Regions from separate parts of the Myxosarcina sp. GI1 genome, predicted to be linked through region 1. Evidence: riboswitches for the same ligand, from Rfam matches in the RefSeq annotation. Region 1 holds a riboswitch; the other holds the start of a gene.
What was found. Region 1 has a riboswitch for cyclic di-AMP ahead of KV40_RS19275 (hypothetical protein). Riboswitches for the same ligand answer to the same signal wherever they lie in the genome.
Positions count from the first base shown of each region.

Region 1 (5,560 bases):
TGCTGTAGCGATCGCTACAGGTGGAACTACAGCAATTTCTACAGTTGATGCGATAGCAACTGCTACTGCAAATGGCGTGGCGGTAGGAATTGATAACTCTGGCAGAATTGAAACTAGAAATGGACACGATCTTATTACTGGTACAGCTGAAAAAAATAGTGAAGCTATTTCTGCTGCTAGCGTGAATACTTTGTCTAGTGCAGATTTAGAGGTGTTTTCTTCAGCTATGGTTGAAACTAATTCTACCGCTGATGGTGTGGCGGTAGGAATTGGCAACTCTGGCAGAATTGACACTGGAAAAGATAATGATGCGATTGTTGGTACGGCTTTACAAAACAGCGTTGCTCTTTCAGCAGTTGACGCTGGTGAAATTAATACAACTACTATTGCCGATGGTCTGGCGATCGGGATTGACAACTCTGGCAAAATTCATACTGGAGATGGTGATGATGTCATTACTGGTACGGCAGAGACAAATAGTCTGGCTGTTTCTGATGCTTATGCCGAAGTAGTTGCTGTTGGCGATACATTGGCTGAGGCTATTGCGGACATAGAAGTAACTGCTACTGCTAATGGTGTAGCTGTAGGAATTGGTAACTCTGGCAGAATTAGTACTGGAAAAGGCAATGATGTTGTTGTCGGTACGGCTACTACTAATTCTGAAGCCGTAGCTATAGGTAATGCCGTTACTAGCGCAACTGCCAACGATGAAGCTATAGCTACTGCCGAAGTTGAAGCTGTTAGCGTTGCAGGTAGTATTGCAATTGGAATCGACAACTCTGGCAGAATTATCACCGATGCTGGTAACGATCTTGTTATGGGAATAGCAAATGTCAGTTCGGCTGCTGTTGCAAATGCGAATGCTGATGCTGAAGCTTTTGCTGATAACCCTTTCAGCGATACTGTAACTAATAGTTTGGCTGATAATCTTAATAGCGTTGCGATCGGAATTAACAACTCTGGCAGAATTGATACTGGCAATGGCAACGACAAAATTTTAGGTTACGGTACCACTAGCGGAATTGCTAATGGTGTAATTTGTGCTGGAAATGGTGACGACTATATTCATGCAGCTATAACCGAAAGCGATCCTCTAACAGGAGAAATTACTTTTTTACCAGACCAAACAGGTGCTGTAGAAAACGCCAAAATCTATGGCGGCAGAGGCAATGATGTTTTTGAAATTGGAGGTTTTAACGGCAAAGTCTGTCTAGATGGCGGTAGAGATCGCGATACTTTAAAACTATCTGGTAGTTTTGACGAGTATACAATTATTTCAAGCTCTCCTCGTAACAATACAGTAACTTTTGGTAATTTAGATTCAACTATGACCGTAAGAAACTTTGAGGAGTTCTATTTTGAAAATGAAGTATATTCTTTTTCAGAATTAGTTTAGTTACTGTGCTTTGCTGACTTAAATAGAGAGTCTACAAACCTACACTAGTTTTTAGTACGAAGCAATTCTCGATCGCAGTGTATTTCATTCAATTGAGAATTGCTTTATTCTTTCGATTAAAATATCTCCAATACCCGTAAACTGGTTGAGGAGTAAGAAAAATTAGTGACTGCCAAAAAATTTATCTCTATTTGCTATTTGTGTTCGATCGCTTTACTAACTGCCTGCGGTAGTTCCCCTACAGTCTCTAACAGCCAGCAGGATAATAAGCTTTTAAAGCTGTTATATTGGCAAGCACCCACTATTCTCAATCCCCATTTATCCACAGGATTTAAAGACGCTGAAGCTAGCCGCATCACTTTAGAACCCCTTGCTAGTTTTAATAATGACGGCGAACTAATTCCCTTTCTCGCTGCCGAAGTACCGACGGTAGAAAATGGTGGTGTAGCTGCCGATGGCAAATCCGTAACTTGGAAACTCAAACAGAATGTAAAGTGGACTGACGGCACCCCATTTACTGCCAAAGATGTAGTTTTTACCTATCAATTTATTGCCAATCCTCAGGTAGGTTCGGTTTCGGCTGGTACTTATGATGTAATTAAAAGTGTCGAAGCGATCGATGACCATACAGTAAGAGTTAATTTTAAAAATGTCAATCCTGCGTGGCATTTGGTTTTTGTCGGGGTTGAAGGGATGATTTTACCCCAACATATCTATCAACAATACAATGGAGCCAACGCTAGAGAAGCACCAGCTAATTTAAAACCCATCGGTACGGGAGCCTATCGGGTAGTAGATTTTAGACCAGGAGACACGGTTATCTACGAACCCAATCCCGAATTTCGCCAGCTAGAACAATTGGGTTTTGAACGAGTAGAACTCAAAGGTGGTGGTGATGCTACCTCGGCAGCACGAGCGGTACTACAGACAGGAGATGCTGACTATGCCTACAATCTCCAGGTAGAAGCACCAGTGTTGCAACAGTTAGAAACTGCGGGACAGGGTAAGGTGGTAACTAACTATGGTGCGTTAATGGAAAGGATTATTATCAATCATAGCGATCCTAATAAAGTCGCACCTTCGGGAGAGCGTTCCAGCGTCAAATTTCCCCATCCTTTCTTTAGCGATCCCCAAGTTAGAGAGGCTTTGGCTTTAGCGATCGATCGCGATACAATTGCCGAACAGCTATACGGCATTACAGGCAAAGCTACCCCCAATTTTTTAGTTGCTCCCGAACAGTATGTTTCTAATAATACTAGTTACGAATACAATCTAAATCGCGCCAATCAATTGCTAGATGAAGCAGGGTGGAAAGATACTAATGGTAACGGTATTCGCGATAAAAACGGTGCGGAAATGCAGATTCTGTTTCAAACTTCAGTCAATCCCCTGCGTCAGAAAACCCAAACCGTAGTCAAGCAAGGATTGCAGTCTATTGGAGTCGGAGTAGAACTAAAAAGCATCGATCCCAGCGTTTATTTTTCCAGCGATCCTAGCAATAACGAGACTGTCGAACATTTCTATGCAGACTTGCAAATGTATACTACAGGTAACACCAGTCCCGATCCTGCCGCCTATATGAAATTTTATACCTGCGACCAAATTCCCCAAAAAGCTAATAACTGGTCTGGTGATAACAATTCGCGCTATTGTAACCCCGAATACGATCGCCTGTGGCAGCAGTCTAGTAGCGAATTAGATTCTGCTAAGAGAGAGGAGATTTTTATCGAGCTAAACGATATGTTAGTCAAAGGTCATCATGTTATACCTCTGGTGCATCGTGCCGATGTCGTAGCTTTCGCTAACGATATTTCTGGTTACGAACTAACACCTTGGGATTTGCGAACTTGGGATATTATGAATTGGCGCAGAGAATAGACGCGCCATCAAAGAGCAACTTCATTAAGATAATGAAGCGGTCATAAACCGACGCTCGCGGTCAGCAGCATAAGCAATACAAGCTTTTAAATCTTTTCGTGTCAGATCGGGAAAATCGTCGAGAATTTCTGCTTCACTCATCTCGGAGGCTAAGTATTCCAGCACTTCATAAACCGTAATTCGCAAGCCACGTACACAAGGCTTACCACCGCGCTTATTTGGTTCGATCGTAATATAGTCTCTGTAGTTCATAACTAAAATTATTTTTATTACAAGTGAAAAAAGCGTTAAAAAGCGATCTCTACCAAAGCTCAAGGAAACACCGAGATTATAATAAGTTCAAAAATCAACTCATATCAAGGTAGTACATGTAGCCTTTTAGATCGGGGATTGATACATAGTAGCCACTCCAGACAATGTCAATATTTAGCAACGTACTGATACTGTTGGCGAATTCAAATTTGTGCTATTGTAAGTAGAATAAAAATCAAAATAGAGTTCAGTCAGCCTAGTTCTGTTTGCAGAAGCGGGGGAACCATTTTTTTGGGGCGTATTTCTATTTAGAAAGGGACATCTCTCAGTCCTAGCCCGTCAGCTAACCTCGTCGGCATTGGGAGGAGATTGAAGAGACTATATCTATTGAGTCTCGTCATCTTCCTTTATTACTAACTGCTCTCTTCATTGTTCGTCAGTTATTAAGGAGATTCATTAGATGTTTAGAATCGGCAATATAGTACAGCACAAGCAAACGAGAAAAGTAGGTCGGGTAGTCGGTTATGGATTCCGCCTTACAGCTTCTACCTATTTTTTAATCCTTAAGGTTAAACCTCTCAAGCAGATTTCTTTTAGAAACATAGAAGATGCTTTTGGAAAGTGGCATTTTGTACGCTATCTACTACTGATAGTAGTTCAATCTCCCCAGAGAAAACTTGCAGCTTAAATCAATGGTTTTCTTGTTTAGAGCAATCCGAAGGCTAGGCGCTAGCCCAATCGCTCTTAGTAATAAGCATAAATTTAAGTTCAGATAGAAAGGAGATTGAAGTAAATGTTGCAGCTTAATATTGGCGACCGAGTACGTCATAAAACTACGGGTATTAAAGGGAAAGTTATCGGCTATGGATATCGCCAAATTAGCGATGGTTATTATTTAACCACTGTGAAAGTTGAATTGCCCTCCCACGAATCGCTCGAACCAATAGCAGAAGATTTATTTTGTCGCTGGGAAATTTGGCACGAGGATAAAATACTTGTTTACTCCTTGCCCGATTCAACAAGTTCATCAAAGTTAGCAATTAAATCATTACATATTTAAAGCGTTGCCAGTTAATATTACCGATTATTGAGTGGTTAGACAAACCCTACACCCTTTATGACAGTTAGTAATTACAGCTAACTGCCTTTTTTTAGGCAAATATTCATTAAAATTTTATCCTTACTTTATCAACTATGGAAATTACAGTGAATAATTTACCAGCCATCGTCGCAGCAGCTACCTTCGCTGCGGTTATCGGCGCGATTCTTACGGAGAGACTGCATCTGACTATTGCTGCTTTTTTGGGGGCGTTGGTGTTAGTGTTTGCCCACATCATGACTCTCAACCAAGCAATTGGTTACATCGGTCAAAGTTACGCCACTCTCGCGCTGTTTTTTGGCGTGATGGTCATGGTGCGAGCTTTTGAACCAACAAATATCTTCGCCTACTTAGGTACGCAAATGGTGATGTTAGCTAAAGGCGAAGGTAAACGACTCGTCTTAGGTGTTATTGCTATTACCACTCCCATTTGTGCGGTATTGCCCAATGCTACTACAGTGATGTTACTCGCTCCCCTAATTCCTCCCATCGCTCAAGAAGTAGGTATTGATTTTGTTCCCCTACTGATTTTGATGGTGTTTGTGGCAAATAGTGCTGGGCTATTAACTTTAGTTGGCGACCCAGCTACTTTTATTGTTGGCGATGCGGTGAACTTGAGCTTTAATGACTACCTAGTACGTTTGAGTTTGGGAGGTGCAGTTGCCGTCGGGGCAATATTAGTTTTGGCACCTTTTCTCTTCCGCAATATCTGGAACAAAAAACTGGCAGATACCAAAAATTTACCCCAGCCAAAGATTAACCACCCCAGAGTTTTACTGTTGGGTGGCTTGCTAATGGCGGCAGTGCTAACTTTCTTTGTGATTGGCGAATCTCTACCCACTCCCATTCCTCCTGCTGCGGTAGCTTTGTTGGGAGCAGCGATCGCTTTATTACTAGCAGACCGCAGTAAAATTGATACGGTCAATCATATTTTG
Region 1 is NZ_JRFE01000024.1:432,734-438,293, reverse strand. Features, by position in the region: gene KV40_RS19290 (hypothetical protein) at 1-1,396, shown strand, start outside; gene KV40_RS19285 (peptide ABC transporter substrate-binding protein) at 1,562-3,274, shown strand; gene KV40_RS19280 (DUF433 domain-containing protein) at 3,299-3,526, opposite strand; cyclic di-AMP (ydaO/yuaA leader) riboswitch at 3,770-3,899, shown strand; gene KV40_RS19275 (hypothetical protein) at 3,987-4,214, shown strand; gene KV40_RS19270 (hypothetical protein) at 4,320-4,586, shown strand; gene KV40_RS19265 (SLC13 family permease) at 4,733-5,560, shown strand, end outside.

Region 2 (5,560 bases), on a different contig from region 1:
GATACAGATCGGTACGCCAAGCTTTACGGGCAATTTCGTCGGCATTTTTGGGAAATCTTTCTACCTGTTGCCAGCGTACTGCTTGGGTAAGTAGCCATAAGTTTTGCGACTGCCATAAAAAAGTCGAATGATCGTTGGGAATAGTGGAAACATCGCTAGGAAGATCGAAAAACAGGGTAGTTTCCAGGCTCTTTACAATTCGCTGCTTGTCGTCAAAACCGCCATAGTTGTAATTGCCCACAATACCAGCACTAGTTATTTTAGGTTCGGCACCTGTAAAAGAACGTCCAGAAATAATTTCGGCTACTTCTGGGCGATTTTCTGGTTTGCTGCAATATTGACAGGCTTCAATTAATGCTTTGACTAAAGAACGATAGGTTTTGGGATTTTCGTCAATAAACGATTCCATTACTGCCAAAACGCGATCGGGATGTCCTTTCCAGATTTCACGACCCTGAGCGAAAGTAAACCCAATGCCTTCATTACCAGAAATTGCCCGTGTATTCCATGGTTCTGCCACCATATAGCCCTGCATCGCACCGATACGCATATTGCTAACCATTTGGGGTGGCGGCGTGATTAAAATGCGAAACTCCTCGACGGGATCTAAACCTGTAGCAGCAATTAAATAGCGCGTAAAATATTCATAAATTGCCGAACTTAGCACTACTGCCCAAGCTCTTTTTTCTGGAGGAGCCTTGCCAAAGTAACCGTCTAGATCGCGTCCGAACTGTTCTAAATCTCCTCGATAATCTTGCCAGGGTCGAACACCAGCATCCCAAAGTTCTTTACTCAGTGTCATAGCGTTACCGTGACGGTGAATCGTCATAGCCGCACATAAGGGTGCTTTACGCGCTCCTTCGGCTCCTGCTCTAGCGTTCATCACCGCCCCAGAAACTACAGGTGAAGCATCGAGGCGACCAAAAATTACCCCATCGCGAGAGTTAGCCCAACTAGCCTCGCGGCTGAGAGTGACATTTAAACCATACTTGTGAAATAAACCTTTTTCCCAGGCAACGGCAAAGGGCGCACAGTCATTAACGGGAACATAGCCAATAGTTAGATTGGGTTTTTCTAAACTTTTGGGATTTACAACTGGTTCGACTGCTAGGGCAGGTTTGGTTAACTTTGAGGTAGTGCGACTGCTATTAGTACAAGAAGCAAAGGCGATCGCTGACGCACTCGCCCCCAAGCCTTGTAGTAAGGCTCTTCGAGTTAGCTTATTCATTTATAAAAATTCTCCAGCTTAGCTAAATAGACTTGGCAACTAAGAACGAGCGGGACGATGGGTTATCCATGTTTCCAACAAACTCAAGAGGTAGTCGAGGATCAAACCCGTCAAACCGATAACAAATACAGCCAAAAATACCGAACTGAGATTGAGGCGACTCCATTCATCCCAGACAAAAAAGCCAATACCGATACCGCCAGTCAACATCTCTACTGCTACGATGACTAACCAGGCAACCCCCAAACTAATTCGCAAGCCAGTAAAAATATAGGGCAAGCTGGCAGGTAAAATAATTTTCACGATCTTTTTCCAAGTGGGCATTTCCAGCATTCGCGCCACATCTTGATAGTCTTTTGGTACGCTGGCTACGCCCATCGCAGTATTAATAATCGTAGACCACAGAGAAGTTATAAAAATTACAAAAATTGCCGAAGGATTGGCAAGATTGAAAATAGCCAGAGCGATTGGCAACCACGCTAGAGGGGATACGGGCTTGAGAACTTGAATCAAGGGGTTAATTGCCAGCATCGCCGATCGCGACATTCCAATTAAAAATCCTACGGGAATGGCTACTGCCGCCCCGATTAAAAAGCCAATAGTAACCCTTCTCAAACTTGCTAGCAATAGCCAACCCAATCCTAAATCTCCAGGTCCCCGACGATAAAAGGGATGAAAAATATAGTCTAAATTTTCGATTAGAGCTTCTGGGGGTGTGGGCATTAGTTCGTGGCGTACTAGCGCGATCGCCCACCAAACAAGTATCAAACCTAAAAAACCCGCCGCAGGTAATAAAACAGTGTCACGAATGACTACGGGCTTAATTCGCTTCCAGGCTATCTGCCCAGCAACGGCAAGAATAGACAAATTCATGATAAATAACCCCCATGTTTCAGGAATTCACACGAATGAACAGTATGATTCGGGAAGACTGATGAGGATAAATTAAAAAATTCCTTCAGTTTCCTCTCAACGCCGACGAGGTTAGCTGACGGGCTAGGACTGAGAGTTGTCCTTCTCTGCTTTTTCCTTAGAGATACGCCCCAGATTTGGTTCCCCCGCTCTCTAGTCGCTAAATTGAGTTAGCTAGTAGAGACTAGGCTTAATAGAAAAATATAAGTTCTTTTTTTAATTTGCATATATATAATTAGATAGATATTAGATACTGACTTTACGCAGTACGTACCGAAAATTGGTGTTGTTAGTCGTTAGTCGAATGAACAACTTTTCAATGAGCAATGAGCAATTATCAACGGACCGCTAAACACTGTTCACTGTTCACTGTTCATTGTTCGTAATGTCGATCGGGTAATAAAAACTCAACCGAACCGATAGAAGTGCAGTTTACTCTACTTAAATAAGCTGTTATTGGTTCGGGCAGAAAGCACTACTATGTATGGGATACAAGCCACACTTAAGAATATTCAACTTACTAATTAACATAATAATTAAAGAAACAAATAAACCAACTAAGTTAAGCAAATAGCAATCGGAGAAAACTTTAATTATGGCTTTAACAAGATACAATCCCTGGCAAGAAATGAACTCTTTACAACGTCAACTAAATCGTTTATTCGACGATGCTTTAACTCCCGAATCTTGGAGTGACTTTAATAATTTGTCTAGAGTTCCTGCTGCCGAAATTACCGAAAAAAATGATGCTTTGCATCTCAAACTCGAAGTTCCTGGCATGGAAGCTAAAGATCTAGATATTCAGGTTATGGCAGATCGCGTAGCGATTTCTGGCGAACGCAAATCAGAAACTAAATCTGAAGACAGTGGTAAAACCAGAAGTGAATTTCGTTACGGCAAATTCTCTAGAGTAATTCCTCTACCCGTAAAAATTCAAAACACCAATGTTACTGCCGAATACAAAGACGGTATTCTCAATCTGACTCTACCTAAATCGGAAGCAGAAAAAAATAAGGTAGTGAAAATTAATCTTGGTGAAGCTAAAAACCAAACTGCATAATTGGTGCTTCAAAGCTAAAGGTTCACACTTCTAGTCACATAGATTAATAATTAAGCCCAGTTACCAAAAGCGTGACTGGGTTTTTTGCTGTCAAAAATTTACGCGCTATTTAATCTTGGCTCAATTAGCTTTCGCAATAATAACCAAACTAAAAGCAGAAAACCCTTGTATGGCAAGCATTATATAAAAAAGATCCAATCTTGTTTGTATTAAAAATGTTTTTAAAAACATTTTTGTTTGCATTTTAGAATTTATGCGGTACAATTCGATTTAACTAAAGGTTGAGGAACTTGTCATGATTTGGAGCCGATATATCAAACACCACCTGCGATCGCGAAGCGGATGCCCTTCGGACTTATCGCGCTCTGCGCACTGGCATCGCCAATCGCCACAAAGATTTATAGGTTTGTCGCTGACAGGAGTGTTAATTGGTTTCACCAGTACCGCTTGTTCGCCAGCAGATAGCAATGATGCTGAGGCTAGCGAGTCGGTAAATTTAACTTTGGTATCTTATGCAGTTACTCAAAGTGCCTACGAAAAAATCATTCCCGAATTTGCCGAACAGTGGAAAGAAAAAACTGGACAAACCGTCACTTTCGACCAAAGCTATGGCGGTTCTGGTTCGCAAACTCGCGCCGTAGTTGATGGACTAGAAGCCGATGTAGTTGCATTGGCACTGGCACTAGACACCAAAAAAATTGAGCAAGCGGGATTAATCAAACCAGGTTGGGAACAAGAGTTGCCCAATGACTCCATCGTTCACAAGTCGGTAGCGGCAGTTGTGACTCGCGATGATAGCGTAAAAATAAGTAAATGGTCGGATTTGGCTAATAATAATATTCACGCCATTACTGCTAACCCTAAAACATCTGGAGGTGCGCGGTGGAACTTTTTAGCTTTATGGGGTTCTGTCACTGAAGCTGGTGGCACCGAGCAACAGGCGGAAGATTTTGTTGAAAAAGTTTATCTCAATGTACCCGTACTGCCTAAAGATGCTCGCGAGGCAACAGAGGTATTTTACAAACAGGGACAGGGAAATGCCTTAATCAACTATGAAAACGAGGTACTGTTGGCAAAACAGCAGGGAGATACACTACCCTACTTTATTCCCACCGACTACAACATTTCTATTGACAGTCCAGTTGCGGTAGTTGATGCCAATGTAGACAAACACAATACTCGTGAGGTAGCAGAAGCCTTTGTTAATTTCTTATACACACCCGAAGCACAGCGAGAATTTGCTCGTGTCGGTTTTCGTCCAGTAGACCAAAGTGTAGCAGCAGAGTTTGCCAGTCAATACCCTAAAATCGACAAGCTATTTACTATCGAAAGTATGGGCGGATGGGACAAAGTGCAAACTAAATTCTTTGCCGATAAAGCAATTTTCGACAAAATTCAGGAAAAAGCTCTCACAGCGAAATAAGAACTACTAATTTACTTCTTAGGAGTCTTTTAACAATGCAAAAACTTCTTACTCAAACCAAAAGCGAAATAGATAGCAATAGACTAACGCAAACTCGCATCAAGATCCAAGTTCCCGAACGATACCATCGAGAACCTGTAATTGCTAATCTCTTTTACCAACATGGCTTAAAGGTTAATATTGCTGCGGCTTTGCTAGATGCTAATGCTAATGGAGACGGTTGGTTCGATCTCCAACTTTATGGGACTCAATCTCAAATCGATAGTGGCTTAATTTACCTTTCAGAAATGAACGTGCGGTTTTGGAATGAAGCCTCGGAACTCGATGGCTGGTAGTAAATAACGCAACTATTAATATCTCTTAACTTACGTATACGATCGCTAGGCCATGACTAATTATCCACTACCAATTTTACGCTCGAAATTGACTTCAATTTCTTTACCCAAAACCATAACGGGATTTTATTTAATTCTGTTTTTAATCTTACCTATCGCGGCTTTATTCAGCAGTGCCTTAAGCGTTGGCGTAGGTGAATTTCGTCAAATTGCTACCAGTAAAATTGCTCTTTCCGCTTACAACGTTACCTTTATTACCGCCTTGCTTGCTGCTTTGGTTAACGGTTTGATGGGAACTTTGGTTGCCTGGGTATTAGTGCGTTACGAGTTTCCCTGTAAAAAATTGGTTGATGCGATTGTAGATTTACCCTTTGCCCTGCCAACTTCAGTCGCGGGGGTAGTGTTAGCAACTTTGTATAGCGAAAAGGGTTGGATCGGTGGAGTTTTTGCTCCTCTTGGCATCAAAATTGCCTTTACTCGCCTGGGCGTATTCGTAGCAATGATTTTTATTTCTCTACCCTTTGTCGTGCGAACCCTCCAGCCAGTAATGCAAGAAATGGAAAAAGAAGTAGAAGAAGCCTCGCGATCGCTTGGTGCCAACC
Region 2 is NZ_JRFE01000022.1:49,417-54,976, forward strand. Features, by position in the region: gene KV40_RS15625 (CmpA/NrtA family ABC transporter substrate-binding protein) at 1-1,228, opposite strand, end outside; gene ntrB (nitrate ABC transporter permease) at 1,268-2,101, opposite strand; cyclic di-AMP (ydaO/yuaA leader) riboswitch at 2,190-2,341, opposite strand; gene KV40_RS15635 (Hsp20/alpha crystallin family protein) at 2,736-3,200, shown strand; gene KV40_RS15640 (sulfate ABC transporter substrate-binding protein) at 3,496-4,623, shown strand; gene KV40_RS15645 (NIL domain-containing protein) at 4,659-4,958, shown strand; gene cysT (sulfate ABC transporter permease subunit CysT) at 5,011-5,560, shown strand, end outside.
Region 2: another riboswitch for cyclic di-AMP. It lies ahead of ntrB (nitrate ABC transporter permease); the one in region 1 lies ahead of KV40_RS19275 (hypothetical protein).